DNA from 4 places in the Paraburkholderia sp. MM5384-R2 genome. Region 3 is predicted to be linked to each of the others. Evidence: predicted binding sites of a transcription regulator. Region 3 holds the regulator's gene; each other region holds the start of a gene.
The links. The regulator FNR, encoded in region 3, switches genes on or off when oxygen is low (the NO sensors DNR and NnrR bind a similar motif). The targets are predictions, from matches to a motif close to TTGATNNNNATCAA.

Region 1 (7,067 bases), on a different contig from region 3:
GCGTCAGTCCTGACGCCCTGAAACGGATGAGACAGGTGGCGCGGGGGTGGCGGTTGCAGCGCCAAACGTCGAAATCACTGTTCGAGCTCGCTGAGCAATGTAATCCCACGATATGTGGCTGGTGGAACTACTACGGGGCTTTCTATCGGACAGCCATGCATGAGTTGAGTCGGTATCTCGACCGAAAGCTCGTGCGCTGGGTTCAGCGCAAGTACAAAACACTGCGACGGCACAAACGGTGCAGTGAAGAGTGGTTGCGCAAGATGAAGAAGGCGTACCCGCGAGAGTTCGCGCACTGGCAGTATCAGGGGGGACAGGTTGGATAACGGGAGCCGTGTAAATCCAGAGGTTTACGCACGGTTCTGCGAGAGACTCGGGGCGCAATTCCCTGGGTCTACTCACCCCTATATCAAGGTCCGAGGCCAGTGGAAGTATTTGTATCGCGCAGTCGACAAGGAGGACAACACGGTGGATTTTCTGCTGCGCGCCCATCGTGACAAGGCCGCGGCGCGGCGCTACTTCGAAAAGTCAATCGACCAAAATGGCGAGCCCGAGACGGTGACAATCGATAAAAGCGGTGTTTCCCGCTCCGCGCTGGATGCCCTCAACGCGGAGCGGGAAACACCGATCAAGATTCGCCAGAACAAGTATCTGAACAACGTCGTCGAACAAGATCATCGGGCGATCAAGCGACGCACGCGGCCCATGCTCGGCTTCAAGAATTTTCGTTGTGCCCGCATCCTGTTGAGCGGCATCGAACTCATGCACATGATCGCCAAGGGCCAAATGGAAGACAGTGGCATCGGATACACTCGTGCCGAGCAGTTTTACTCACTGGCAGCATAAGCAGTCCTACTTATACCACCGTTCGTCCGCGTCTTGCCCTTACCGCGACAAAACCGCTGAAAGTGCCTGGCGGGAACGATGCCGTGCCGGGCAAGTGCGCTTTTCGCGCAGACGAGCGGGCAGCCGTCGATGGCCATGATCGGCCGGCCCGAGCGCGCCAGCTTCAGCAAGGCGGGAACGTCGCCGCCGACACCGGCGATGCATGACATCTCGGCCTTGCCTCGACGGTCGAGCTGCAACGCCACGTCGTTGGCCAGTTGCGCCGCGCTCGAGCAACCCGAGCACGAATACACCAGCGGTCGCGATTTTCTGTCGTTGCCCATTTCGTCATCTCTCCAGTTTCAGTCCGAACATTCAACCACGGCGGCTAGATCAGCTTCGACCACGACGACGTTGCCGGCTGGTCCAGATAGCCGTCAAACACCATGGCCATCGCGCGGAAAAAAAACGCCCTTTCGGCGGAATCGAGAGGCCGTCAGCATCCAACCTGATCAGCCCCGCTTCGCGGTATGGTTCCAGCGCGGCCAGTTCGCGCGCAAAGTGCTGCACGAAATCCATCTGATGCGAGCGCGAGAACGCCGCGAAGTTCAGCGGCACGCTGCACATCAGCGTCATGATTACTTCGCGGCGCAGCAGATCGTCCCGCGTGAGCGCGATACCGCGTTCGACGGGCAACCGTCCTTCGTCGAGCAGCCGGTAGTAGCCCTGCAGCGAACGTGTCGACTGGCTGTAGCTGCTGCCGACTTTGCCGATCGCAGATACGCCGAAGCCGATCAGGTCACATTCAGCCTTCGTCGTGTAGCCCTGGAAATTGCGATGCAGGCTACCGTCGCGCAACGCGACGCTCAGCTCGTCATCGGGCTTCGCGAAGTGATCGAGGCCAATGTAGACGTAGCCCGCGTCGAGGAAGCGTTGCGCCGAGAGCATGAAGATGTGCAGGCGCTCCTCGGCCGAAGGTAATTCGCGCGCATCGATCAGCCGTTGGGCCTTGAAGCGTCCAGGCAGGTGCGCGTAGTTGTAGAGCGCGATGCGGTCCGGCGCGAGGCGAATCACTTCGTTCAGCGTGCGATCGAAGCTGGCCACTGTCTGCCGCGGCAGGCCGTAAATCAGATCGATGTTCACGGATTCGAATCCCGCGTTGCGCGCGCTTCCGAGTGCGCGCTCCACCATGTCCTGCGGCTGGATGCGATTGACGGCTTGCTGAACCTCGGGCGCGAAGTCCTGCACGCCGAAGCTCGTCCGGTTGAAGCCGAGACTCGCGAGTCTCGCAAGCGTCGTGCCGTTCACCGTTCGCGGATCGATTTCGATGCCGAGCTCCGCATCGGGCGCGAAATCGAAGTGGCTCCGCAGCTTCTCGACAAGCTGCCCAAGCTTGGCGGAACTGAAGAATGTCGGCGTGCCGCCGCCCAGATGCAGCTGCACGGTGCGCCGGTCCGGCCCGAGATGCGGCGTGACAAGATCCATTTCGCGCGCGAGGTAGTCGAGATACGTCGCGCTTCGGCCGTGGTCGCGCGTAATGATCTTATTGCACGCGCAGAAATAACAGAGCGACTCGCAAAACGGCAGATGAACGTAGACCGAAAGCGGCGGATTCTGCTTCGCAGCGGCGCGCCCGACAAGGTAGCGCGTGTACGACTGCTCGTCGAAGCCGGCGCCGAACCGGTCGGCCGTGGGGTACGAGGTGTAACGCGGCCCGGAGCGGTCGAAGCGACGAACCAGGTCTTCTGGAATCTCGATGCCGTGAAGAACGGAGACGCCCGCCTCCTTCGTATGAGCCGGCGTCTCCCGTCCATTGTCTGCTTCGCGTTGCATATGATTCCTCGATCTTAGAACATTTCGTGCATGGGGCGCGGCGATCGCGCCTACCTGATTGTCGTGCGCGGAGTCCAGAAGCGATTGACCTGTGTCAATGCAGCTGACTGCAACACCGCGATAGTCGACTGTCGGAGGATTCCCACGGGCTGGCGCGACGCAAGCCCAAAAAAAGATATAGTATTGATATATCTTAAAAGGTGCGCCATGAGACTCACAGACTTTACGGACTACAGCCTGCGCGTACTGATCTACGTTGCTGTGCGCGACGACGAACTCGTCACGATCCAGGAAATCTCCGACACGCTTGCCATCGCGCGTGGCCATCTGGTGAAGATCGTTCATCAACTGGGGCGCGCCGGCTACCTGAACACGACGAGGGGTCGCTCGGGCGGCCTGCGGCTGGGCCGGCCCGCAAACCGGATCACAGTGGGCGACGTCGTGCGCGCAACAGAGCCCGATTTCCGCATGGTCGAGTGCTTCGATACCGAGGGCAACAAATGCGTGATCACTGCGGCATGCGGGCTGCGCGGCGTGCTGGGGCAAGCGTTGCGGGCGTACATGGAAGTGCTCGACAAATACACGCTGGCGGACATTGCGGCCAAACGCAACACGTTGACGCGTCTGCTTGCCAGCGCTCCGGAAATTCAGCCGCTTGTGCGGCGCGCACGCGAGTAAGCGTGACGCCTGACGCACCTTCACCTTGAATCAGCACGCAACTGTTCGGCTTCAGTGCCGCCGAGGCGCAGGGCGCCAACCGCAACCTGATCATCCCCCGGCATCTGCGCGAAGTCCATTGACGCGACTTCGAGGCTGCCATGACGAGCGGCGCCACGCGGCTGCACGATTGCGTCACACTCATGCACGAGATCCACAAGACGGGCGCAAGCTCTACGTCGATATGAGCTTCACTCCGGTGCGCGACCGGGACGGCTCGGTGTGCGGAAGGTGGCATGGCGGCCGTGCATCGGCCGGTCCTGCGGCGCTGCGCGGCGTGCGATCGGGGCTCCGGCCGTTCCTGCCTGGCGACGCCGTGTCCGGAACCGTCGGGAAAGCGCTGTGGCTGCCTGCACTTTCCCCGATGAATTCGCGCGACATTATTCACAATCCATTCGATGCTTTGGCACTGCGCACCGGTGCGGCTCGTGCAAACTGAGACGCAGTGTCAACCGTTGATAAATTCACCGCAATTTCGGGTGCGCACTCGTCGGCGGCAAGCCACTCCGGATCTCCACTGACACCACCGCTCGTGCGGTTCGACAGCTCTGCCGCAGCGCGGACAAAAGAATCTTCCGTGCCGGCATTGCGCAGTTTATGGCCAGAAGCGGTTGCGTCGCTGATGCGCGTGGGTATCAGTCAAGGCGTGTCCGTTTGCTGCCCCTGGTCGCTGGACGCCTTCGCGTCAAGAGTGATCTGCTTGCGAAGCGTCTCGAAACGCGTCAGTACGTTGACTCCGAAAAGCGGATCCGCGGTGGCCGGTACGGTCGCATCTACCGCAGCCCAGTCGTGTTCTGTCAGCGTCCGGGCAGCGAGGTGCATGACGTCCCGTTCCTCAGAGGAAAGGTGATGACGATAGTACACAAGATACGTTGCCATGGCCGCCTCCAGATCGGCGCGCGGCATCACAACGTCGCCCGCGGCTTCATTGATGCGATTCAGGAGTTCTTCACCCGCCACGGCAATTACGCGATGTTCCTGCAGAAGGCGGTTTACCACCAATCGGGTCCCGGGATCCCGTTCAGCAAGTCGCGCGTATGCCACATCTTCACGCGGATGATGAACGCGATCAGTAAAGTTCCGCATGTAATAGAGGACATCGCCCATCAGAGCGTAATTCGGGCTCCCGCCCTCGTGGAAAGCTGCTACCTGTTCGTCCAGAATGTCGAGTAGCCGGGCGAAATTGATGTGGTCGGAGTGCCATTCGGTAAGTGGGTCGGCCATCGCGTGCTCCACGGAAATAGGTCAGGTACTCGATACGGTGCTAAAGACAGGGCCTTACCCGTTCGCCGTGCCCGATAACGTCCAGCGGGAACCGGTGTAATCAAATGCTACTGGTTCCAGCCAGGGAAGAACTGACGCAGGTCAAAACAACCGCACGGTCCGCGGAGATTGTGCTGGACTGGCAGGCCCGCGAGAGCCTCTGCCAGTACGATCAGGAGTCTGTTCAAACGGGACGTTCACGTAGACCGCTTACGCTGGCGTCAAGGCTTACCGCGGGATGGTATTGACGATCAAGGTGAACAGCCTGTCAAGGTCCTCCTCAAGTTTGACGCCGTCAAACGGGTCGCGATTTGCACCGAACGCAGCATTGACCTCATCCCAGTCTTCGTTAGTCAGGAAGCGCAGAGCACCGGGCAAGATCAGGTCCTCTTCCAGTCGTCTGTGGTTGGAGGAGAACTCAACGTACTCATTCACCAGATGTTTCAACGACGCGCATGCGGCATCACCAACCAGTTCATAGCGGGTCAGTGCATTCTCCAGCTCCTGAACCTGGACGTTACCTTGAACATGTTGCGACTCGAGTTTATCGATGACGTGGTCAAGTTCATGCGTTCGCGCGCGCAATCTCGCAAAAAGGAAATGATCTTCTTTCGGATGGTGAACCTGTTGCGGGTATTCGCGGATGTAATAGAGCATGGCCCGCAATACGATGAGGGCTCGCGTTTCTCCCTTCGCGCCCAACTGGTTGACGAACTCCTGCATCGCCCGGTTCACGGACGCCAACTGTTCATGTTCTCTCAGAATGACTTCTACAGCACCTCCCCGCCCCCACGCAGACATGTCAACCTCCTCTGCCGTCTATGGACATGCGCAAGCCATCGAGTTGTAGCCTCGTTATCTGGCGACGAGAAGACAGTGACGCTCTGGCTCACGCTTCTGACAAGAATGGCGCATGCAGGCCTTATATAGTTGATCGGGATCAAGCGGGATTCGCAGCGGTATCGGGCGCGGGAAGGTGAATGGCAATCGGGAATGCGTTCGTTTGGCTGCGACGTAAATCCTGAATTCGCCGCTGCGTCGCAAGTCACCGTCACTGCAGTGCAGTGACACCCATACGGCACCGGTGGAGCTAGCGTCTGCTTCAGCAACTCAAATGCTGGGCGAGCACCCGTCCTTCGCATTTTTGAACGCGATCCCAATTGCAGATTCGAATTTTGCGGTCGAATGACCGGCCGCGATTTCCGAGCGACTACCGGTGCCCGGTTGTCGATAATTGTCGATTGGGACGTGCGTATGGGACAGCCATACGCTTAGACACACACAACTCGAACTGCGCCTGCGTCCGGGGCGCACGTGAGCCAGCCGGATGGTCCAATGTTGCGTCTCGATACGACGAAGACACGGCTGCCGGTCATCGGCGCCGGGCACGCGCGGCGAACGAGCACGGCCGGGCGGCCTGCCTTTAGCGCAAGGCAATGGGTGTGCGCGTCGCAAGGTAATGGGCAATCCCGACAACCGGCATCGCAAGTGTTTCCACCACTTCCCAGAGTCTGACTGAAAAGCCGGGAATTGCGTTCGCCGCCAATGCTGATCACGCCAACACCGGATCGTTGCCGCTCAGGTTGATTTAGCTCAAATCGCTGATGATTAAAAATCCAGGTAGTTCTTTAGAACTACGGCTCGACGGGACGCCATAGTTCCAATGCCTCACGCGTTACACCCACTCGACGGATATTCATGCGGACGCCAGCCGCACACAATCCTATCCACCGAGACTCCAACAGCGCCACATCATGAACCACCTGCCGCAACCTGTTTTCGACCAGAGCTTGCCACTGCTCGATGTCGCCCTGCTCACGTTCTGCATCGTCCTGCTGGTCTGGATGACCGGCGTCCTGGTAGACCTGCGGCAGCGCGTGAAACGGCTCCGATCCAACCCGGACCGGAGGATCGATCATCCGACAGGAGAATTGCAATGAACTCCCGGCCGATAGCATCGCGGCCAGGTCGCACACTCGCGATCTGGTCCCCCGAAGACAAGGCGTTCTGGGAACGTGAAGGCGAGGCAATCGCCAGGCTCAACCTGTGGATCTCGGTCCCTGCGTTGTTCCTCGCGTTCGCAATCTGGCAGGTCTGGAGCGTCGTCGCGGTGAATCTGCCGACGCTCGGCTTCCGCTACTCGACGAACCAGCTGTTCTGGCTCGCGGCGGCGCCGGCCCTGAGCGGCGCGACGCTGCGCATCTTCTATTCGTTCATGGTGCCGCTTGTCGGCGGCCGCCGCTGGACGGCAATCTCCACGGCTTCGCTGTTGATCCCGGCGATCGGTATCGGTTTCGCCGTGCAGGACAACACCACGACCTATCCGACGATGCTGGCGCTTGCGTTGCTGTGCGGCCTCGGCGGCGGTAACTTCAGTTCGAGCATGGCCAACATCAGCTTCTTCTTCCCGAAGGAACGCAAGGGGTCGG
Region 2 (7,067 bases), on a different contig from region 3:
CGTGGATACGAACGGATCTGAACGCCCCCATTTCGCGCGATCGTCGTACCAGCGGATTTGCGGATGCGTGTGGTGCGCGTACACGACGAAACCCACCATCGCGCACCAGAACAGGAACGGCACCCCGAACCCGCATGCGATTGACGGGACCACCCCCCGCTGCGTCGCGCGAGCGATCCACGCGAGCGCGCCGATCCACAGCAGCGCGAACACCGATACCAGCGTGCAGTCACGGAAGAACACGGGGCGCCGCGTCGGCATTGCGACCCGCGACGGGAAAAACATCTTCGTCCACCAGATTTCGATCATGTAGTAGAGACCAGGCGCCCAGCCGCTGCGATAGATACGTTCCAGTGCGCGCCGTGGCCCACTCAAGGCGCGATATTCCTGGATCGTCAGTGGTGCCCACACAAAATCGATGCCTTTCAGGTTCGTGTAGCCGTGATGCACCACGTTGTGACCCACTTGCCACAGGCTGTACGGCGTGAGCGACGGCAGGAAGGCGATCCGGCCCAGCCAGCGGTTGAGCGTGCGGTGCCGGGTCAGGCTCTCATGACATGCGTCGTGACCGATGACGAAGAGCCGCCCGATGACGAAGCCCGCCATGCATCCGAATACGGTCTGCAGCACGAACCCGTGCGCGAACACGCTCGCGGCGAGCGCACACAATAGCAAAACGTAGTCGAACACGAGCAGCAGAAGCGCGTAGGCGGTGCAGCGTTCGGCGAACGGTGTCAGCCACGAGCGGATGACCTTGCGATGGGGCAATGGCTCATTGGCGGGAACGGGGTGATTCGGACTGTTCATGAAGAAGACCGGTAGAGCGGTGCAGCACAACACCACGCACGCGGCCAACGGCTACATGCCGTGTCCGCGATGATGTGACCAGACCGTTTCGCGCTGGTGGCGAGTCAGCGCGACATCATGTTCATACTGACATTGTGCATCACCCAGATCGTGCCGAAGATCAGGAACAGCGCGGCGAGCGCGGTGTAGCATAACGCCAGCCCGTTCCAGCGCTGGCCGCGCGACAGGTCGAGATGCAGGAACGTCACCAGATGCACGACGATCTGCACGAACGCCAGCAACGCGAGCGCCATAATCGCGGAGCCGGACGGCAGCAACCGTTGCGTGACGATCGAGAATGAGCCAGCCGTCAGCGCCACGGCAAGCACGAAACCGGTGATATAACTGGCGACGTCACCACGCGAGGCGGTCGTGGACGTCGAGTGTGAATGGACCATTTAGAGCATGCTCCCGAGATAGACAAACGAAAACACGCAGATCCACACGATGTCGAGGAAGTGCCAGAAGAGGCTCAGGCATGTCAGACTCGTGAGGTCGCGACCGGACAGTTCAGGCGAGCGGACGACATGCACGACGAGCACGGCCATCCAGACGAGGCCCGCTGTTACGTGCAGGCCGTGGGTGCCAACCAGCGTGAAGAACGACGACAGGAAGGCGCTGCGACTGGGCCCGGCACCGTTGGCGACCAGGTGCGAGAACTCGCCCAGTTCTAACGCGAGGAACAGCGCGCCAAGCACGAACGTCACGAGGAGCCAGCCGATCACGGCACCACGCCCCTGGCGCTGCGCGCCGAGCATCGCGAAGCCGTAGGTGGTGCTGCTCAGCAGCAGCGCGCCGGTTTCAAGTGCGACACCGGGGATGTCGAACAGGTCCCGTCCGGACGGTCCACCCGCGAACTGGTGCGCCATTACGGCGAACACGGCGAACAGCGACGCGAACAGCATGCAGTCGGTCATCAGGTACAGCCAGAAGCCGAACACGGTGGGCGTTGGGCCGTGGTCAGCGCTCGACCTGCCGTGATGGACGAGTAATGCAGATTGCGTCATGGATCAGGTCTCCGCGGATTCGGGTAATTCAAGGGCGGCCGGGGTGGGTGCGCTGCCGCGTCGTGCTTCGATTTCGCGCACGCGCGAGGCCGGAATCACGTAGCCATGGTCGTCGCGGAAGCTACGCGCGATCAGCGCGGCGACGATCGCGACGAAGGCCAGCACGGCGAGCCACGTGATGTGCCAGACGCCGGCGAAGCCGAGCACGAGGCTGAATGCGCCGATCAGGAACCCGTCCGCGGTATTCGACGGTAGGTGGATGTCCTCGTAATGCGCCAGTGCGGCATTTGCTGCGCCGCTTTCCTTCATGTGCGCGAACGCGTCGAGCTGGTGGACGACCGGTATGCGCGCGAAGTTGTAGACAGCGGGCGGTGACGAGGTGGCCCATTCGAGCGTGCGGCCGTTCCACGGGTCGCCCGTCAGGTCGCCGTATTCCGGCTCGTTGCGATGGATCACGCTCACGACGACCTGGGCGATCTGGTGCACGACACCGAGTGCGATCAGCACCACGCCGCATGCGGCGACGAACAGCCAGGGATGCCAGGTCGGGTTGTCGTAGTGATTCAGGCGCCGGGTCATGCCCATGAAGCCGAGCACGTAGAGCGGCACGAACGATACGTAGAAGCCGACGAACCAGCACCAGAACGCCCGCTTGCCGAGCTTCTCGTTAAGCTTGAAGCCGAACGCCTTCGGGAACCAGTAATGGAAGCCTGCGAGATAGCCGAACACGACGCCGCCTATGATCGCGTTGTGAAAGTGCGCGATCAGGAACAGGCTGTTGTGCAACACGAAGTCCACGCCCGGGATCGCCATCATCACGCCCGTCATGCCGCCGATCGTGAACGTGACCATGAAGCCGATCGTCCACAGCACGGGTGCGGTGAACTCGATGCGACCGCGGTACATCGTGAACAGCCAGTTGAAGATTTTCACGCCCGTGGGGATCGCGATGACCATCGTCATAATGCCGAAGAACGCGTTGACGTCCGCGCCGGAACCCATCGTGAAGAAGTGGTGCGCCCACACGAGGAATGCGAGCACCGTGATCGCGCACGACGCGTAGACCATCGTTCTGTAGCCAAACAGCGGTTTCTTCGCGAAGGTCGCGATCACTTCCGAGTAGATGCCGAACGCGGGCAGCACGAGGATGTACACCTCCGGGTGGCCCCACGCCCAGATCAGGTTCAGGTACAGCATCGCGTTGCCGCCGAGCTCGTTTGTGAAAAAGTGCATGCCTGCGTAGCGGTCGAGGCCGAGCAGTGCGAGCGTCACGGTTAGGATCGGGAACGTTGCCATGATCAGCACGTTCGAGCACAGCGCGGTCCACGTGAACACCGGCATCTTCATCAGCGTCATGCCGGGCGCGCGCAGCTTGACGATCGTCACGAAGAAGTTGATCGCGGTAATCAGCGTACCGACGCCGGAGAGCTGCAGACTCCAGATGTAGTAGTCGACCCCGACGCCCGGACTGAACTGCAGCTCCGACAGCGGTGGATACGCGAGCCAGCCGACCTGCGCGAACTCGCCGATCACGAGCGACAGATTGATCAGGATCGCGCTGATCGCCGTCATCCAGAAGCTCAGCGAATTCAGGAACGGGAAGGCGACGTCGCGCGCGCCGATCTGCAGCGGCACGACAAGATTGAAGAGGCCGACCATCAGCGCCATCGCCATGAAGAAGATCATGATGACACCGTGCGCGGTGAATATCTGGTCGTAGTGGTGCGGCGGCAGGTAACCGGGGCCGTGAAACGCGATCGCGAGCTGAAGCCGCATCATTACGGCGTCGACAAAACCGCGCACGAGCATCAGCACCGCGACGATGATGTACATGATGCCGATCTTCTTGTGATCGACGCTTGTCAGCCACTCGGTCCAGAGCCACTTCCAGCGGCCGAGCTTCGTGAGCGTGACGATGACCGCCAGCACGATGAGCGCCATGAACGCGGCCGCGCCCATGATGACCGGCTGATCGAACGGAATCGCGCCGGGCGTGAGTTTTCCAAACATGGCTTACTCCGTGGTCTGCGTGCGACAGGCGGCGTCGCGGAAGGCCGTGACGTTGCCGTTGTTGTATCGGGCAACGATGTTGCGGAACAGGTACTGGTCGATCGATGAGAAGTAGCGTACCGACTGCTTCTCGCTCGGCTTCGCGACTTCGGCGTATTCGTCCATGCTCAGGCGGTCCGGCGAAGCCTTGACCTTCCGCACCCATGCGTCGAAGTCGGTGGCGCTCGTCGCGAGCGTACGGAACTTCATGTCGGCGAATCCCTTGCCGCTGAAGTTGGCGGACATGCCTTCGAAATTTCCCGGTGCATCCGCGATCAGGTGCAGACGGGTCTGCATGCCGACCATTGCATACACCTGGGTACCGAGTTGCGGGATGAAGAATGAGTTCATCACCGAATCGGACGTGATCCGGAAATTTACCGGCGTATCGACTGGCACGGCGAGCTGGTTCACCGACGCAATGCCGAGGTCCGGGTAGATGAAGAGCCACTTCCAGTCGAGCGCGACCACCTCGACGTCGATCGGCTTCACGCTCGACTGCAGCGGCCGGTACGGGTCGAGCTCATGTGTGGTGCGCCAGGTCAGGATACCGAGGTACAGGATGATCAGGGCGGGGATCGTCCAGACGACGATCTCGATCGCCGTCGAGTGCGCCCATTTGGGTGCATAGACCGCGTGACGGTTCGACGCACGGTAGCGCCACGCGAAGAACAGCGTCAGCAGGATCACCGGGATCGCGACGATCAGCATCGCCCACGTGGCGGTGGCGATCAGCGACTTCTCGGCCGCGCCGACGCTCCCTTTTGGATCAAGCACAGTCAGATCACATCCCGATAGACAGGCGCTCAATGTCGTGACGATGGCTATCGACCGTTTCCTTAAGGCTTTTCTGTCTGTCATAGTGGTTAAGTCCGGGTTGTGGCACTTTCGACCTGAAGCTGGCTTGACGCATGCGGCATCACACTCGCAGCGTCATGGTCCGACAACCGGCCAGCTTTGTGATTGATGTCGATCAAGGACGAACAAAGCGGCGGGGTGCGGTGCACTGACGCAGTGCGCGGGCTAAATCAGGCGACAGTCTGCTGCGGCAAACCGTAGATCAGGTCGACGTTGATTGAGAGAAATCCCGCATCGCGTGCGCCGCTGAGTGCGCGTTCCACCACATCGAGTGGCTGGATGCGATTGACAGCTTGCTGAACGTCGGTAGCAAAGTCCTGTACGTCGAAGCTCGCTCGGTTGAAGCCGAGGCGCGCGAGTGGTGAAAGCGTTTTGGTGCTGACGGTTCGCGGATCAATTTCGATGGCAAGTTCTGCGTCGATCGAGAACGCGAAGCGGTTCTGCAGTTGCTGGAAAGCTCTTCGAGTTCGGCAACAGGGAAGAAGGTCGGCGTTCCACCTCCCAGATGCAGCTGCACGGTTCGCCGGTCAGGTCCGAGATGTGACGCGGCCAGATCCATCTCACGAACGAGGTAGCTCAGATATCTGGCGCTGCAGCCATGGTCGTGCGTAATGACCTTGTTGCATGCGCAGAAGTAGCAGAATGATCTGCGTGCCGTTCGGCGGCTGCAGCCAGTCCGGCAATGGCTGCGAAATCGGTGTCTCCGGGTGCGAGAAACATCTTGGGTACGAGTCAATGCGGTTGAAGGCCAATAGTCCGGCCTCAAGGCTCCCGCTATCTCGACATTCCTCCGCGTGACCCGGTGTCGCATCCTGACTTCGGGATCGGGACCGGTTGACCCTGCGCAAGGGCAGCCCTGATTTGCGCGGCGACAATTCCCCGCATACATCAACAAGGGGAAAGCGATGAAGCACATGATCAAGGCCGTCATGATCGTGGCAAGCCTGTGCGCTACCGGTTTGTTCGAAGTGCTGGCATACGCGGATGACGTCAGCGCGAACGGAAGCACGATGGCAGGCGAGGTGACGGCGGATGGGATCCACGCCGGTGACGTGCTCGTGCGTCTGCGTGCCATCTCGATCGAGCCCGAAGTGCACACCAGCGGCACGTTGTCGTCGCTCGGCGTGGGTGTCAATAACGCACTCGTGCCGGAGTTGGACCTGACCTATATGATCCGCGACGCGATCGGCATCGAGCTGATTCTCGCCACCTCGCGGCACCACGTGACGTCCAGCCTCGGCGATCTCGGTGGCGTGAACGTGCTGCCACCGACGCTGCTGCTGCAATATCACTTCAACCATGCTGGCATGATCCGACCGTATGTCGGCGCGGGGGTCAACTACACGTACTTCTACAACGACGGCCTGAGCGCGGGCTCCGAAGGCATCCAGGTGTCACGCAGCAGCTTCGGTCCGGCGGTGCAGGCTGGCGTCGACGTGCAGATCACGAAGACCGTCTTTCTCAACGCGGATATCAAGAAGATCTGGATGCACACGGACGCCTCGGTCGGCGATAGTTCGTTGGGCCGACTGGACATCGACCCACTGGTACTGGGAATAGGCGTCGGGATGAAGTTCTAGCGAGCGCGCAATGACAGACCACAGCTCGCACCAACGGGCGATCCGCTGCGCCCCATCCACCTGAAACGGAGATCTGGTCACTATGCCTCTGTACGACTACCGCTGCGCGGCCTGCGGCCACGCATTCGAAACGCTGGTGCGCGCCGGCCACACGCCCGTCTGCCCGCAATGCGGCGGCACCGCGCTGGACAAGCAGGTCAGCGCGCCGGCCTCGCCCGGCAAGAGCCGCGCGATCATCTCCCGCGCGCGGCGTCAGGCGGCGCGCGAAGGGCACCTCAGCAACTATTCGCCGGCCGAGCGCCGCAAGCTGCTGCGCTGAGCCCAACGGGGAATCGCGCTGTCGATGTAGATGAACCTCGAGGGCGCCTACGAGATGGCACTCAGTCTCACCGTCTTCATGGCCGGCACGCTGGATCGGGCCACCGCCGACAGCCTGCTGGAACACGCGAAGGGCATCTGACCGTATATCGACGCGTGGCTTCGCAACATTGCGTCAGCACGGCCGCCCTCGCGCTCGCGCCCTTCGATGACCACGACGGAAACGTCCTGCGCATGCAGTACGCGCGCCAGCGCGAGGCCGCGTAGACCCGCGCCGACGATGGCCACTTCGACCACCAGCGATTCGACCGCGGTCATCTCGTCGCTCAAAGCCCAGAAACAAAAAACTGCGACCGCTGCGCCACGCCTGCACGGCAGGCGGAATGGGCGTCTGGATATCGATCTCAGT
Region 3 (7,067 bases):
AACCGCATCGCGCGCGAGGCCCGGGTTGCCGGCCACCGCTGCGCGCCACGCCGCTTCAATCCGCGAGCGAATTCAGTGTCGTTGCCAGCGCGCCTACGGTTTGAGCCAGGATCGGCAATTCGTCCTCGTTCAATTTCAGTGCGTCGCTCAGCGAGCGATGATTGATCCAACCCCGTACGACGCATCCGAGTCCGGCTGAAGCGCAATACAGCGACACGTTCTGTGCCATCGCGCCCGCCGCGACGGCGGAAAAAATATCGCGCTGCTGAGGCGGCATCGTCAGCAGGCGCGACATGTTGACGACATACACGAGATCGAGCGGTGCGTCGCCGACAAAATCCTGGTATCCCGTCATATTGCGCGCGTCGCTCTCGTGTTTGAGTACGAGCCGATGGTTTGGCGCGTCATAGCGATAGACTCCGTTCGGCAGCACCGCATAAAGGTCGATTTCATTGAAGGCATGGGCCGACGGCGCCGTGCGGCCCCCTGTCGCCGGACGGTTGACGCCGTCCGCCGCCCATAGCAGCGCACCAAGCGTCGCGGGCATCAAGGGTGTGTCGGAAAATTCGCGGGTGCTGGCGCGCAGCGCGAGCGCTTTCATCAGCGGCATGCCGCCGGCCATGTCAGGCCTGGGCAGCGTGATCACGGCAGGCGTTTCGCCGCGGGTACGAGCGGGGGCGCGTCCGGGCGCCGGTTCATAGGACAGCAGTTGCATATCGGTCATGATCGACTCCGTTCAAGGTCAGCGCCGCTGCATGCGCAGGTGAACCGGGCGCACGCGTTTTCACCATAACCGCGCTGAACGCCTGTGCTTTGATGCGTGTCAACCGATCCTTCTCGCCGCGTATGAATCGTACGGCGCTCGTGGTTGTCCGGCTCTCGTTGATGCAAATCAACCCGCATCGCAGCCGCGTACGTAGTCTCACTGCTGGTATCAGGGATGCCCGACAGTTGTTCACCGTGCGTCCGCGGTGCCCGGCACGCCGACCAGACGCAGTCGCGACCGGTTGAGCGCTGCTGCGCTTCGATGGCGAAGGGACGTGCCCCGCGCCCGCTCTGGCTCGCATGGCGGCTAGCGCCATTGAGCGCGGATTCGGCCATCAGGCGCGGCATTCATTCACGATGACCTCGACAAGGATGAACCTGAACGTGAGCGATACGGTCGCGTTATATGCGGCGCTGGGTGGGGGATGGGAGAGCGGGCAATGACCGGGCAAGTTTTTGAGTGAGAGTTCGCGGGCATCGCGCCGGGAGGGCGATGCGTGGAGGGCGCGGGATCGAGGCCCGCGCAGCGTGCGCCTCAGACGTTGCGCGCCTTAGGTGCGGAAGCCGTCGACGCCGGCGCGTCACCCGGCTGGTCCCGCTCACAACGTTCGAGCCGCAACGCGCCCCAGCCGAGCGGAGCGAACACGCGGCCGCCAGCAAGCTCGACCTGCTCGACAAACGATTCGAGCGTCACGCCAGCCATGATGTGAATCGGCGCGTTGCTGATGAGATCCTGCGTGCGCAGCCACGGAGCGTCGCCCCGATTGATCTCGATGACGCTGCGCTTCTTGCCGTCGTAGCCCGCATCGGGCGGATACAAGGGACCGTCGAAGGCGACCGTCAGAATCTGCTGCGGCATGTCATCGTAGGGGACGCCGGCATGTTGTTCATACGGCACCTGTTCCCAGCCGTCGCCCCATTGCTGATCGAGTGGCACACGCGTGAAATAGGCCCACGGGGCGCGCACGAAACAGAGTCCATACGCGTGCCGTACGCCGTCCAGATCCGCGGTCAATCCCATGAGCGCACCTCGTTGTCGCGACGGTTCAAATAAGGTTCAGGCAGTGTCGTCATCCGCGAAAATGCCATTTTCAGGCTCCGCGCCCTCGTGGTCGACACATTGAATGTGCCAGTGGCCGCTCATCAGCGTCCTGCCTGCATTGGCGCACCATTGCGCACGCCCGGTCTCACCTTCGAACGGGCCGCCGGACACGTTCAGATCAAGCCCCTCAAGCACACAGCAGGGCACCGAATCGTGCGGGCCGCACACGAGTGTATTGTCGCAGTCGACTTGCAGCGTGCCCCATTCGGGCAGTTCGAGGCCCAGGTGCCCCTCGCGCGACCATTGACGCGTTTCGTTGTCGAGCCACAGGATGGCGAATGCCATCGGATTGACACGGTCGAATGTGTCGAGGTGGATGGTCAGGCGCATGATTTTCTCCATCTGTACCAAGTGCGTCCGCAGTAAGCGGCTAGTCGGTTCGTTGCTGTTCATTGACTCAGGACCCACTGGATCAGCGTGTGGGCGTCTTCGGGCGTAAGCGGTCCGCCGCGGTCAGGTGGCAGCGGCATGGCCATGTCGCCCCAATGCGCCTTGCCGCCGACCCGCAGTTTGTGTTCGAGCATCACCTGCGCATTCGGCTCGTTGCGATAACGTTCCGCGATCTGCTGGAACGAAGGGGCGAGAAACGGCGCGTCGCGGGTATGGCAGAACATGCAATGCTGTTGATCGACGAGGGCGGTCGGCTCGGACTGCGCGAACGCCGCGCCGCTTGCTGTCAGCAGGAGCCCGACTACATGCGCGGCCAGGTACGGCGGAAACATGGCTTTCACGAGACACACTCCACGAAAGGTTGCAGGCTCAGTCTACGTTCGACGACGCGGTTGCAATTGACTCACGTCAAGCCGACGTTTGCCCGCGCTCCATCGACCGTTTGCGTGAGTCATCGGGCGTCGCCGGCGCCAGCGGATAAATCAAAGTGGCCCACCGTTTGAGCGAGCACCGGAACGCTGTCGCGCGGCAGGCGCATTTCGACACTCAGCGCGCTGCGGTTGAGCCAGCCGCGCGCCGCGACAGCGAGTCCTGCGGCCGCGCAGAAGAGATAGACGTTCTGCACGATCGCGCCGGCGCTCGCCGACGCAAAAGGTTCGCGCTGCGACGGTGTGATGTCGTGCATGCGTGCAAGATCGGCGACGTACACCAGATCGAGCGGCGCATCGCCCACGAAGTCCTGGCAGCCCGTCAGCCCGCGCAGATCGCTTGCGACGGCCAGGTCGAGGCGATGTCGGCGTGGATCGTAGCGATACAGTCCGCGCGCGAGCACCGCATAGATGTCGATTTCATGCAGGGCCAGCACCGAGGGCGCGGTTCGCCCGCCGTCCGGCCCGCGATTGATGCCGTTGGCCGCCCACAGCAAATTGCTGAGTATCGTGTCGTCCAGCAAGTCGGCAGCGAAGCGGCGCGTTAGATGTTTCATGAACACGTCGTCCTCGTGCAAGCCGGAACTGCAAACGGCACACCGTCATCGTCTACCACCGCGGCATTTAATGATTGACTCAAATCAACCGGCTTTCGCGAACGTGGGACTGTTCGAGGCCTGCCGTCAGGTGATGTCACTCGTTCGATCCGAGTCAGCCGGGATCGCCACCAAAAAATTGGCGACGTTTCAAGCGGGTCTATTCTGAACACATCGGAGCGCCGAGCGTGGCCGCACTCTGGTTATCCGCGCCGCTTCCGTCGGCTTTGTTCAAGCCACGTACTTTCACTCTCACAGGTACCGGCCATGCATATCCATTTCCCGCAGGAACGTCCCGAGTACTGCGCGCGCGATCTCGTCGTCGCCTTTCCGGCGGAGGTCGACGGTGAGCGCGTGCAGTGCGCCATTACCGCGGAGGCGCTGGAAGACCACTTCGGCGCGCCGTCGTTGCGCGAAGACGATCTGATCGAAGCGTTCGATACACACCGGCAGCCTATCGAGGCCGCCGCGCGAAATTTGCTGAAAGAAGTGGGCGCGAAGCCGGTCATGATGCACAGCGGCTACTTCCGCTTCCGCGATTGAAGCCGCGCGGCCGGGCCGCTGATCGGCGCTTTGACTGCGCCGCGCTACGAGACACCACGTCGGCAAGTGGGCGCCGCGGCGAATGCGGCACGGCGCCGCCGCGGCCAACCCGGATCAGCAGTTGCGGGACGGCGTCCAGATTGAGCGCGGCGCGCAGGCGCTCGCGCAGCGAAGCCACTTCGATCGGTTGATTCAGGTAGGAAGCCGTCATGCCTTCGGAGGCGGCGGTGAGCAGCACCCGTTCGAGCGCCTGCCCGGCCGCGAGCCATGCGGCCGCGTCGTCCGTGCCGGTGCCGATGCACAGCAGCAATGGCGAGCCGGCGACGAGCGTCTGATGCGCTGCGGCGGGCTTGACTCCGATCAAACGGCGGCGAGCGCGCGCGGCTAGACGCGGGCGAGAGCTTCTCTGTCGAGAATCCTGATCTGCTTGCCGTGGGTGTCGAGCAGGCCGTCCTTCTGAAACTTCGATAGCATGCGGCTGACGGTTTCGAGTTTCATCCCGAGGTAGCTGCCGATCTCTTCCCGCGTCATGCGCAGATGAAATTCCGCCTGCGAATAACCGCGCGACTTGAGCTTGCCCGACAGGTTCAGCAGGAACGTCGCGACCCGCTGGTCCGCGGACATCGTGCCGAGCAGCATCATCAGCGTCGCCTCGCGCACGATCTCGCCGCCCATCAGCCTGTGCACATGCTGCTGCAATGCCTTGACGTCGCGGCACATGGCTTCGAGCAAATGGAACGGGATGATGCAGACCTTGCTGTCCTCGATGGCGAGCCCATCGCAGCTATGCTTGCCTGAACCGATGCCGTCGAGACCCAGCACATCGCCCGCTAGATGAAACCCGGTGACCTGTTCACGGCCGTCGCGATGCATCACGACAGTCTTGAACGAGCCCGCGCGAACTGCGTAGATGCTCTGGAACGAATCGCCTGCGCGAAACAGGGATTCGCCATTTTTGATCGTGCGCGAAGGGCAGATCAGCGCGTCGACCCGTTCGGTCTCCGTCGCTGTCAGACCTTCCGGCAAGCAGGAAGCACGCATCGCGCAACTCGGGCAGTTGGCGCCGCCGTGCTTCGGCCGGGCCGGTGCGAATCCGGGATCTTTCAGCGCGTGCAGCGGAATCTGCGCGATGGTCCGGGTCTGGGAATATTCGGCAACGTCAGACATGATGGGCTCCGAGATGGTAGAGACCGCGCGCGCAATGCTCGTGGGCAATTCGCTCGATGGTGTTGCATGCAAGATCGAATTCACTGGTCTTGTCGAAGAAGTACTGCGCGCCGTTGGCGACGCACGCCTGCCTGAACCACGTGCCCGAATGATTCGTGAGCACGATCGTGATCACGGTGGACATGCTCCGCGCGAGGTAGCGCAGCAGGTCGATGCCGCTGCCGTCGCTCAGATGTAAATCCATCACCACGACATCGGCTGCCGTCGCGCCGATGCCGTCCAGTGCCGCACCGGGTTCCTCCGCTTCACCGACGATCTCGACGCCTTCGATCGCACCGAAACGCGCGGCGATGCGTTTCCTGATCGAAATCGCGTCGTCCACGAGGAACACGCGTACGGCTGGGTGTGACGGGCTTGAGTTCATGGCTCGAAGTATCGGCCGCGTCGTCTCAAAATAAAATCAGCGGGGAACGAGCTTCGGGTAGGCGAGCGCGAAGTGTTGTAGGGAATTTCCTACATACACTCTGTGACGGCGAAGCAGCCGCGCGAGGAGCCACGGCTGTGACGGGGGTAACGGCGGAGCGGACCCGGTGGCAGCGGCGCCGTGACGGCGCTAGATTTCGTCGTCTTCCCCGAGCAGCTTGTGGCGCAGCGCGTAGCGCACCAGCGCGGCTTCGTGCGGCATCTGCATTTTCTCGAGAATGCGGGTTTTATAGGTGCTTACCGTCTTGCTGCTGACACATAATTCGGTGGCGATTTCCGTGAGGGTTTGTCCTGCGGCGATGCGCCGGAATACGTCGAATTCGCGATCCGACAGGCGCTGGTGGGGCAGTGTGTCGGCGGACTCGTTGAGGCTTTGCGCGAAGCGTTCGGCCATCGCGAGACTGACATAGACGCCGCCGGAGGCGACTTTGCTCACCGCCGAGACCAGTTCCGCGCTCGCGCTCTCCTTGGTGAGATAGCCCGATGCGCCGGCTTTGAACGCACGCACGGCGTACTGCTGCTCCGCATGCATGGTGAGTACGAGGATGCGCAGCGCCGGCATCTCGTCCTTGATCTGCTTGATCAGCTCGACACCGTTGCGCCCCGGCATCGACAGATCCAGCACCAGCACATCGGCCGGGTGCGAGCGAACCAGAGCAATCGTACCGACGCCGTCGCTGGCTTCTCCGACCACTTCGAAGCCGTTTGTGTTTTGCAAAATATGTCGCAGGCCATCGCGCACGAGCGCGTGATCGTCGGCTATCAGCACGCGAATCATGTTAGCGTCTCCTGCTGTTGCACGGCCGCGGCCGGGAACGTGACGGACAGTGAAAAGCCCTTGCCGCTGGACGTATGTATTTCGACGGTGCCGCCTAGCATATGCGCACGTTCGCGGATCCCGAGCAGCCCGAACGATTTTTCGGCGCGCGCGTCCGAACGGCCCGCGCCATGACCGTTGTCCGCCACTCGCACAATGCAGGCGTCCTCTTCGCGGCGCACCGTCAGCATGACGACCGTGGCCTGCGCGTGGCGGGCGACGTTGGTGAGCGCCTCCTGCACGATGCGGAATAGTGTGGTTGCGCCTGCCGGCGTAAAGGGTGTGTCGCCGACTTCGATGTCACGTTTCACCTCGATGCCGTAGCGGTTCGTAAAGTCGTTGGCGAGCCATTCGATGGCCGGGATCAGGCCGAGATCGTCGAGCATGACCGGGCGCAGGTCGGCCGCGATCCGGCGCACCGACGCGACCGTCGCGTCGATCAGCCGTCGCATGTCGCTGAGTTGTCGCAGAATCCCGGACTCGGCGGTGGCTTCGAGCGCCTGTTCGACCGATGAAAGGTCCATTTTCAGTGCGGTCAACTGCTGGCCGAGGTCGTCGTGCAATTCGCGGGCAATACGGGTTTTTTCGTCCTCGCGAACCATCTGCAGATTGGCCGACAGTTCGCGCAATTCCTCGCGCGATTTGCGCTGCGCGTTCTCCGCTTTGACCCGTTCCGTGATGTCGCGCAGCATGACGGTGTACAGCTTGCTGTCACCGTCGGCCACCTGGGAAATCGACGCTTCGATCGGAAATTCTTCGCCGTTGCTGCGCAGCCC
Region 4 (7,067 bases), 120 kb from region 3:
CCGGCACGCCAGCGCATAGCGCTCGCCCGCCTCGCTGAGCCGGATCGTGCGCGTGGTGCGGTGTAGCAGCGGCGTGCCCGTGTGCGTCTCCAGAAACGCGATGGCCCGGCTCACAGCCGCGGGCGAGCGGCCCAGCCGACGGCCTGCGCCCGCCAGACTGCCCTCGTCGAGCGTGGCGACGAATACCTTCATGGCGTCGATACGGTCCATTGCGTGTTTGAGCTTGAGATTGGGCCTAGGTGGCGCCGCAGTCTTTTAGGGCGGTGAGTTCCGGCACGATCTTAGCGGAATACGAGAAGCGACAGCGTGGCATGCACGGCTGCACAATCGTAAGACTGAATGTGGCGCTAGTGCGGCGCTTGGCATACCCTGAAGAAGTTGTTCAGCAGGTCCTGGTACGCTCCGCTGCCGCTAGCGGGCTGGGTACGTCAAATGTCGCGAGCACCGCGAGCTTGCTGCGCCCGTGGTGATGGCACTCCGCGTGCAAGCTCAGCCAGCGTTTTTTGTGGCGTCTCAGCCTCAACCTTTCCATCCCGTTCGCTCGACCCGATGACCAACCTCAAACATTCATCCGCGACCGCGACGGCGACGCGAATCGCAGCCGGCGATGACCGCACGCAATACGACTCTTTCTCGATCCTGTTGCATTGGATCACGGTGATTCTGGTGTTGGCCCAATTTGGACTCGCCCAAACCTGGGGGTTTGCGCCTAAACCCGCGCGGCACCTGATGATCGTTTCCCACATGTCGTTTGGAATATTGCTTTCGGCCGTGTTGATCGTGCGCATTGGGTGGCGTCTGATACCCGGACATCAAACTCCCGTGTCTGCCGCGGGATGGGTCGAGCGGGCCGCGAAAGGCGTCCACTATGTTCTGTACGCGCTGCTGGTCGGCGAAGCGGTACTGGGTTTCGTACTGCGATGGTCCGGCGACGAATCGATGAGCTTTTTCGGGCTGCTGATGCCCTCTCCGTTCGCGCCGACCAGTAAGGCGACGCATCACGCCATTGGTGAGGCTCATGATTTCGTCGGCTGGGCCATCATCGTCATCGCGGCGGGACATGCCGCCGCCGCGCTGTTTCATCACTATGTGCTGCGCGACGACGTGCTCAAGCGCATGCTGCCGGGCAAAGCGGGCGACGCGTAAGCCGCTCACTTGCCCGCCCGGCGCTCGACCGATAACGAAACAATCGGCTTGCTCGCGCTGAAGCACACCCATTCGGGTGCGAAGGTGCGCGAGCGCTTTCCGGCAGACTGGCGCGCGCTTCAGCCGGACCTTCGCCGCAACAAAAAGGCGCGCCCGTGACAGCGCGCCATCCTCGCGTGTCAGTCGATGGTCAGCCGCTTGCGATCGCCCGACGCCTTTTTCGGCAAGCTGAGCGACAGCACGCCATCCCTGTACTCGGCTTCGCGTTCGCCTCGTCGACCTCGCCGCCGAGCGCGAACGAGCGGCTGAAGGTGCCGGCGTAGCGCTCGCGGCGGATCACCCGCCGCGACGACGAGTCGTCGATCCACGTCAAGCGTGCCCGCCCGACCCGTCACGCGCAAAACCTGAAAAACCCGCTATGCAGCAGCACGGGCCTGGCGCCGAGCTCGTCGAGCAGACGCCGGGCGGCCTGTTCGATCTGGGAACGGTGCGCGAGGAACGCCTGGAGCAGATCGTCTTCCCGCAGCGAGCGCGCGCCGAAATGGTCTTCGAACGCCTCGACCGTGATCGCGCACTGCACGGGCCGATCGTCGACGAGCGCCGGAAACGCCAGCACCAGATCGCGGGCGCAGTATTCGGGCATGCAGGATGGAAAGGAAATGTGCATGGTGACGCCCCCCACGGGCATGAAGTGCCGCATCGGCGGATGCGAGGTAGCGGACCCGCCGCGACGTCTCCAGCTTAATCACGCAATCCACGGCGGATTTGACGTGCGTCAAGGCGGGGTTCCGCGCGGTCCGCGCTGGCCCCGTTTGCCGCGGCCCTGTCAGCGCGAACGGGTCATTCGCCCGTGCGCGTCACGGAACCCGCAGCGGCGTCGCCGCGTCGCGCGGCGGCGTCGAGCGTTTGCCGCAACGCCTTCAGCTCAGCGTGCAGGCGCACGATTTCATCGTTCAGATGCTTGATATCCCGATGCATCTCGCGTCGCAACGCCCTCTCTTCCTTGCCGATGAATGCCGCGGCGATGCTCGCGAAGACCAGCGACAACATGCCGTAGCCGAGCAGCACGACAAATGCCGCGAACACACGCGAGGCGGGCGTCGTCGGCGCGATGTCGCCATAGCCCACGGTCGCGCTGCTTTCGAACGCAAGCCACAGCCCTTCGGAGTACGAGTGCACGTGTGGATCGAGCCAGTAAAATCCGGCGCCGGCCATCGCGAGCACGAGCGCGCCGGCGAGCAGCAGCCACATCAATCGGTTCGGCGTGACGAATTCGCGCAGCGACAGCACGATGCGCAACGCGACGACACCCATGAACGACAGCCGCAGCAGCCATTCGACGGGCTGCCACGGCGGCGTTCCGAAACCGGTGCTGAGCGCCGCGCCCAACGCGATGAGCAGGTCGAGCCAGTTGTTCGCGAGCAGCGTCTTCGGCCGTCTGCTCAGATGGGCCAGCCAGGTGAACGACAACGCGAAGCCGGCGAACATGCCGACGTATAGTGTCCGCGACAGGCTCAGCGCCAGCGGGGTGGGCACCGTCAGTTCGACGTAGAACGCGGGGATCGCGCAAAAGCTCAGCGCGCACAGCCCCCAGCGCAGGTGGCGCCATGCCCGCACGGCGCGCGGACCGTCGTGCGCGCTGGCACCGCCCAATCCGTAGCCGCCGAGGCCGTGGTCGATCATGTGGTCCGTCATCGCGCGAATGGCTTCCGGCCTGTCGGGTTTCGCGCGATACCGTCGTGGTGCCGCAAACGCACCGAGGCCGCGCGATCATCGTTGCAGGCTAACCGACCCGCGGCTGTCAGCCTTGATGCAGATCAGTGCTGGTGCAAGGCGTGCGCGATCAGCCTGTCAGAGCGGGTGCAGCACCGTTTGCGCGACGCCGGCCGCCACACACAGCACGACGACCGCAAGCGGGGGCACCTTCCAGCGCAGCAACAGCAAAAAGCCGATGCACGCCACGGCGAAATCCGTCGCCGACAGGACCGCGCTCGTCCACACCGGCGAATAAAGCGCGGCGGCCAAAAGGCCGACCACCGCGGCATTGACGCCGGCAAGCGCCGCCGCCATCGCCGCACGCGCGCGCAGCGCCTGCCACCACGGCAATGCGGCGAGAACGAGCAGCAGACCCGGCAGAAAGATGCCCACTGTCGCCAGCAGTGCGCCGCTCCAGTGTCTGGGTGGCAGCGCCATCATCCAGCCGAGAAACGCCGCGAACGTGAACAGCGGTCCGGGTACGGCCTGGGCCGCGCCATAGCCGGCCAGGAAGTCGTTGGGCGCGACCCATCCGGTCGCGACGGTTGCCCGCTGCAACAACGGCAGCACCACGTGGCCACCTCCGAACACGAGCGCGCCGGAGCGATAGAACGCATCGAATACGCGGATGCCCTGCGAGGTCCCGCTTGCCGCCCATAGCGGCAACACGAACAGCAATGCGCAAAAGACCATTAGCGCGACGATGCCTGCCGTGCGCGACACCTGAAAATCGCCGGCCCGCTGAGGAATGGCGCGTGGCGCTAGCACCGCCGTGGTCCGGCACAGCGCGACACCGAGCACGGCGCCGGCGCCGATCACGATCAGTTGGGCGTAGACGGTGCCAGGCACACTGAGCAATCCGAGCGATGCGAGCGCGATCGCCGCGCGGCGGCGATCCGGACACAGACGCCGCGCCATGTCCCAGACAGCCTGCGCGACGACGGCCACCGCGACGAGCTTCAGGCCGTGAATCACGCCCGTGCCGAGCGCGCCGCCCAGATCCGGCGCGATCGCGGCAAAGGCCAGCATCACGAGTACCGACGGCAGCGTGAAGCCGCACCAGGCCGCTAGCCCCCCACCCCACCCGGCCCGCAGCAGCCCGATCGAAAACCCCGCCTGGCTGCTCGCGGGTCCCGGCAGAAATTGGCACAGGCCGATCAGGTCGGTGAAGGCTTCATCGTCGAGCCAGCGGCGCCGCTCGACGAACTCGCGCCGGAAGTAGCCGATGTGAGCGATCGGACCGCCGAAACTGGTCAGCCCGAGTTTCAGAAAGACGATGAAAACCTCGATCACGCGCGTGAGCCGTGAGCGGCGCGGCGACGACAAATCAGTATCCATGGATGTGCGGGTTCGAGCGCTGCCGATTTCGAGAGCCGGGCTTCGTGTTTGACGACGCCCAGTATAGAGGCCTACGGCGCGACCATGCGCCGCACCCGCGATTGATCCGTATGCGATCCATCATTGGCGTCTCTCAGAGGGCATTCATTTGAGAAGCGCCGTGCTCGAACGACAGAGGATTCTAATCGTGCTTGTGTTTGCTAAACGAGTAAGGATGAACCAGCACAAGGTTCCCGGCTGACGGTAAGATCGCGACCGGAGTTGTTCGGCGTTTTACTTCATCGAGATCGGCGTCTGTCTGAACGACCGGCACGCGACGCCCACCCCATACTTGCGCGCAAACTGGCCGGGGGTCGTCAGGATGCGGTGTGTCCCAAGCGATCTCCAGGGATTCGCCGGACGGGAATTCGAGAATGAGTGAATCCGCAGCAAGAGGCAGCAACTGACCTGACGCATCCTGGATATACGCTTTGATCTGTTTCGGTTCGGTCATATTTTCCTCCGGTAGGTGTGGTGACGATAAAGATCAGCGATGCTCATCGGGCTTCTTCCATGGGTAGCAACGCGTCGTAGTCGTCGACGCTTTTCGCCGAAGGCAGACGCTGAAATAGCCAGGTGAGATAGCGATAGGGATCGATGCCGTTGACCTTGCAGGTCTCGACCAACGAATAGAGATTGGCGCTCGCATCAAGGTGCAGACCTCTTCGTGCTCGCGTTGAAGCGAATCGTACGCCTCGCGTATCGCGAGAAACGCATTGAGTTCGTCGGCAGTGATGGCGACCTTGATCGGCATGCCGGTTGGACGGGCATGCCGATCACGTATTCAACTGACGCGACGATATACGCGACGCACCAGGATTCCGGCACACGCGCGAGCACCTCGGTCACTTCGCCGAAGTCGGAGATGATGGCCGCGCGCGAACTGGGCGCGCGGCGGAACCAGAGTGGCTCGTCGGCTGCTTCGACGTGAAGCGCCGCGACCGGAAACAGTAGAAGCCCGTTGTCCATGGATCCAGTGTCTGGGTGGCAGCGCCATCATCCAGCCGAGAAACGCCGCGAACGTGAACAGCGGTCCGGGTACGGCCTGGGCCGCGCCATAGCCGGCCAGGAAGTCGTTGGGCGCAACCCATCCGGTCGCGACGGTTGCCCGCTGCAACAACGGCAGCACCACGTGGCCGCCTCCGAACACGAGCGCGCCGGAGCGATAGAACGCATCGAATACGCGGATGCCTTGCGAGGTCCCGCTTGCCGCCCATAGCGGCAACGCGAACAGCAATGCGCAAAAGACCACTAGCGCGACGATGCCTGCCGGGCGCGACACCTGAAAATCGCCGGCCCGCTGAGCAATGGCGCGTGGCGCTTGCACCGCCGTGGTCCGGCACAGCGCGACACCGAGCACGGCGCCGGCGCCGATCACGATCAGTTGGGCGTAGACGGTGCCGGGCACACTGAGCAATCCGAGCGATGCGAGCGCGATCGCCGCGCGGCGGCGATCCAGACACAGACGCCGCGCCATGTCCCAGACAGCCTGCGCGACGACGGCCACCGCGACGAGCTTCAGGCCGTGAATCACGCCCGTGCCGAGCGCGCCGCCCAGGTCCGGCGCGATCGCGGCAAAGGCCAGCATCACGAGTACCGACGGCAGCGTGAAGCCGCAGCAGGCCGCTAGCCCCCCACCCCACCCGGCCCGCAGCAGCCCGATCGAAAACCCCGCCTGGCTGCTCGCGGGTCCCGGCAGAAATTGGCACAGGCCGATCAGGTCGGTGAAGGCTTCATCGTCGAGCCAGCGGCGCCGCTCGACGAACTCGCGCCGGAAGTAGCCGATGTGAGCGATCGGACCGCCGAAACTGGTCAGCCCGAGTTTCAGAAAGACGATGAGAACCTCGATCACGCGCGTGAGCCGTGAGCGGCGCGGCGACGACAAATCAGTATCCATGGATGTGCGGGTTCGAGCGCTGCCGATTTCGAGAGCCGGCGGGCAAGGCGCCGTCGACGGGCTTCGTGTTTGACGACGCACAGTATAGAGGCCTACGGCGCGACCACGCGCCGCACCCGCGCTTGATCTGGGTCAATCGGGCCCCTTGCTTCCCGCAACACACTGGTCGCGACATCCAGAGCACCGCTCGAGTCATGCACGCAGCCGCGCCGCCGATCGTTGGATATCGGCAGTCGCGGTGTGCCCGTCCCATATCACTCATTCAAGCCAGCGAGGAGACTATGTCCACTGTCGCCATCAACCATCAAGCGCCGGAAACGGCCGCCCCGCCGCTTCTGACGGACACGGCCATCGACGGCATGGCCGCCTACGAAGCGCTCGTCAACGAAGCGCGCAGCGACCGGACCGGCTTCTGGGCGCGGCTCGCGCGCGAGCATCTGAGCTGGCGCCGGCCCTTCACCAAGGTACTCGACGAATCGAACGCACCGTTCTTCAAATGGTTCGACGACGGTCTGTTGAACGCGTCGTACAACTGCCTCGATCGTCATCTGCTCGACGGCAATGCCAACAAGACCGCGATCATTTTCGAGGCCGACGACGGCAGCGTGACGACCGTCACCTACCGGCAACTGCATGCGCGCGTGTGCCGCCTCGCGAACGCGCTGCGCGCGCGCGGCATCGCGTGTGGGGACCGCGTGATGATCTATCTGCCGATGTCGATCGAAGGCGTCGTCGCGATGCAGGCCTGCGCGCGCATCGGCGCGTTGCATTCGGTCGTGTTCGGCGGCTTCTCGGCGAAGTCGCTGCATGAACGGATGGTCGATGTCGGCGCCGTCGCCGTCATTACCGCCGACGAGCAGATGCGCGGCGGCAAGAACCTGCCGTTGAAATC

Region 1: HDG37_RS36455 (hemerythrin domain-containing protein) is a predicted target of FNR. The motif match lies at 4,731-4,744, and genes of this name have one in related genera.
Region 2: cyoA (ubiquinol oxidase subunit II) is a predicted target of FNR. The motif match lies at 4,866-4,879, and genes of this name have one in related genera.
Region 4: HDG37_RS00350 (potassium channel family protein) is a predicted target of FNR. The motif match lies at 2,954-2,967, and genes of this name have one in related genera.

Annotation. Positions count from the first base shown of each region.
Region 1 covers NZ_JACHDI010000045.1:8,200-15,266, forward strand. The annotation lists gene HDG37_RS40510 (group II intron maturase-specific domain-containing protein) at 27-326, shown strand; partial or broken gene HDG37_RS36430 (IS6 family transposase) at 406-846, shown strand; gene HDG37_RS36435 (putative zinc-binding protein) at 828-1,169, opposite strand; partial or broken gene hemN (oxygen-independent coproporphyrinogen III oxidase) at 1,214-2,658, opposite strand; gene HDG37_RS36445 (Rrf2 family transcriptional regulator) at 2,866-3,336, shown strand; gene HDG37_RS36450 (hypothetical protein) at 3,506-3,814, shown strand; gene HDG37_RS36455 (hemerythrin domain-containing protein) at 4,015-4,599, opposite strand; gene HDG37_RS36460 (hemerythrin domain-containing protein) at 4,867-5,439, opposite strand; gene HDG37_RS36465 (hypothetical protein) at 6,393-6,578, shown strand; gene HDG37_RS36470 (NarK family nitrate/nitrite MFS transporter) at 6,575-7,067, shown strand, end outside.
Region 2 covers NZ_JACHDI010000022.1:88,448-95,514, reverse strand. The annotation lists gene HDG37_RS28850 (fatty acid desaturase) at 1-807, opposite strand, end outside; gene cyoD (cytochrome o ubiquinol oxidase subunit IV) at 912-1,244, opposite strand; gene cyoC (cytochrome o ubiquinol oxidase subunit III) at 1,245-1,853, opposite strand; gene cyoB (cytochrome o ubiquinol oxidase subunit I) at 1,857-3,863, opposite strand; gene cyoA (ubiquinol oxidase subunit II) at 3,867-4,763, opposite strand; gene HDG37_RS40460 (radical SAM protein) at 4,931-5,158, opposite strand; gene HDG37_RS28820 (OmpW family protein) at 5,666-6,340, shown strand; gene HDG37_RS28815 (zinc ribbon domain-containing protein) at 6,423-6,659, shown strand; gene HDG37_RS39610 (NAD(P)-binding protein) at 6,707-6,946, opposite strand; gene HDG37_RS28810 (SIR2 family protein) at 6,834-7,067, opposite strand, start outside.
Region 3 covers NZ_JACHDI010000001.1:187,857-194,923, forward strand. The annotation lists gene HDG37_RS00880 (SagB/ThcOx family dehydrogenase) at 56-724, opposite strand; gene HDG37_RS00885 (hypothetical protein) at 1,301-1,786, opposite strand; gene HDG37_RS00890 (DUF3564 domain-containing protein) at 1,823-2,197, opposite strand; gene HDG37_RS00895 (c-type cytochrome) at 2,257-2,589, opposite strand; partial or broken gene HDG37_RS00900 (nitroreductase family protein) at 2,709-3,272, opposite strand; gene HDG37_RS00905 (DUF1488 domain-containing protein) at 3,549-3,824, shown strand; partial or broken gene HDG37_RS00910 (nitroreductase family protein) at 3,874-4,176, opposite strand; gene fnr (fumarate/nitrate reduction transcriptional regulator Fnr) at 4,209-4,991, opposite strand; gene HDG37_RS00920 (response regulator transcription factor) at 4,984-5,415, opposite strand; gene HDG37_RS00925 (response regulator transcription factor) at 5,605-6,252, opposite strand; gene HDG37_RS00930 (PAS domain S-box protein) at 6,249-7,067, opposite strand, start outside.
Region 4 covers NZ_JACHDI010000001.1:71,542-78,608, reverse strand. The annotation lists gene HDG37_RS00370 (LysR family transcriptional regulator) at 1-210, opposite strand, end outside; gene HDG37_RS00365 (cytochrome b) at 433-1,146, shown strand; partial or broken gene HDG37_RS00360 (Hsp20/alpha crystallin family protein) at 1,326-1,489, opposite strand; gene HDG37_RS00355 (DUF1488 domain-containing protein) at 1,538-1,813, opposite strand; gene HDG37_RS00350 (potassium channel family protein) at 1,987-2,841, opposite strand; gene chrA (chromate efflux transporter) at 2,998-4,239, opposite strand; gene HDG37_RS00340 (hypothetical protein) at 4,421-4,732, opposite strand; gene HDG37_RS00335 (transposase domain-containing protein) at 4,776-4,904, opposite strand; gene chrA (chromate efflux transporter) at 5,063-6,175, opposite strand; gene acs (acetate--CoA ligase) at 6,457-7,067, shown strand, end outside.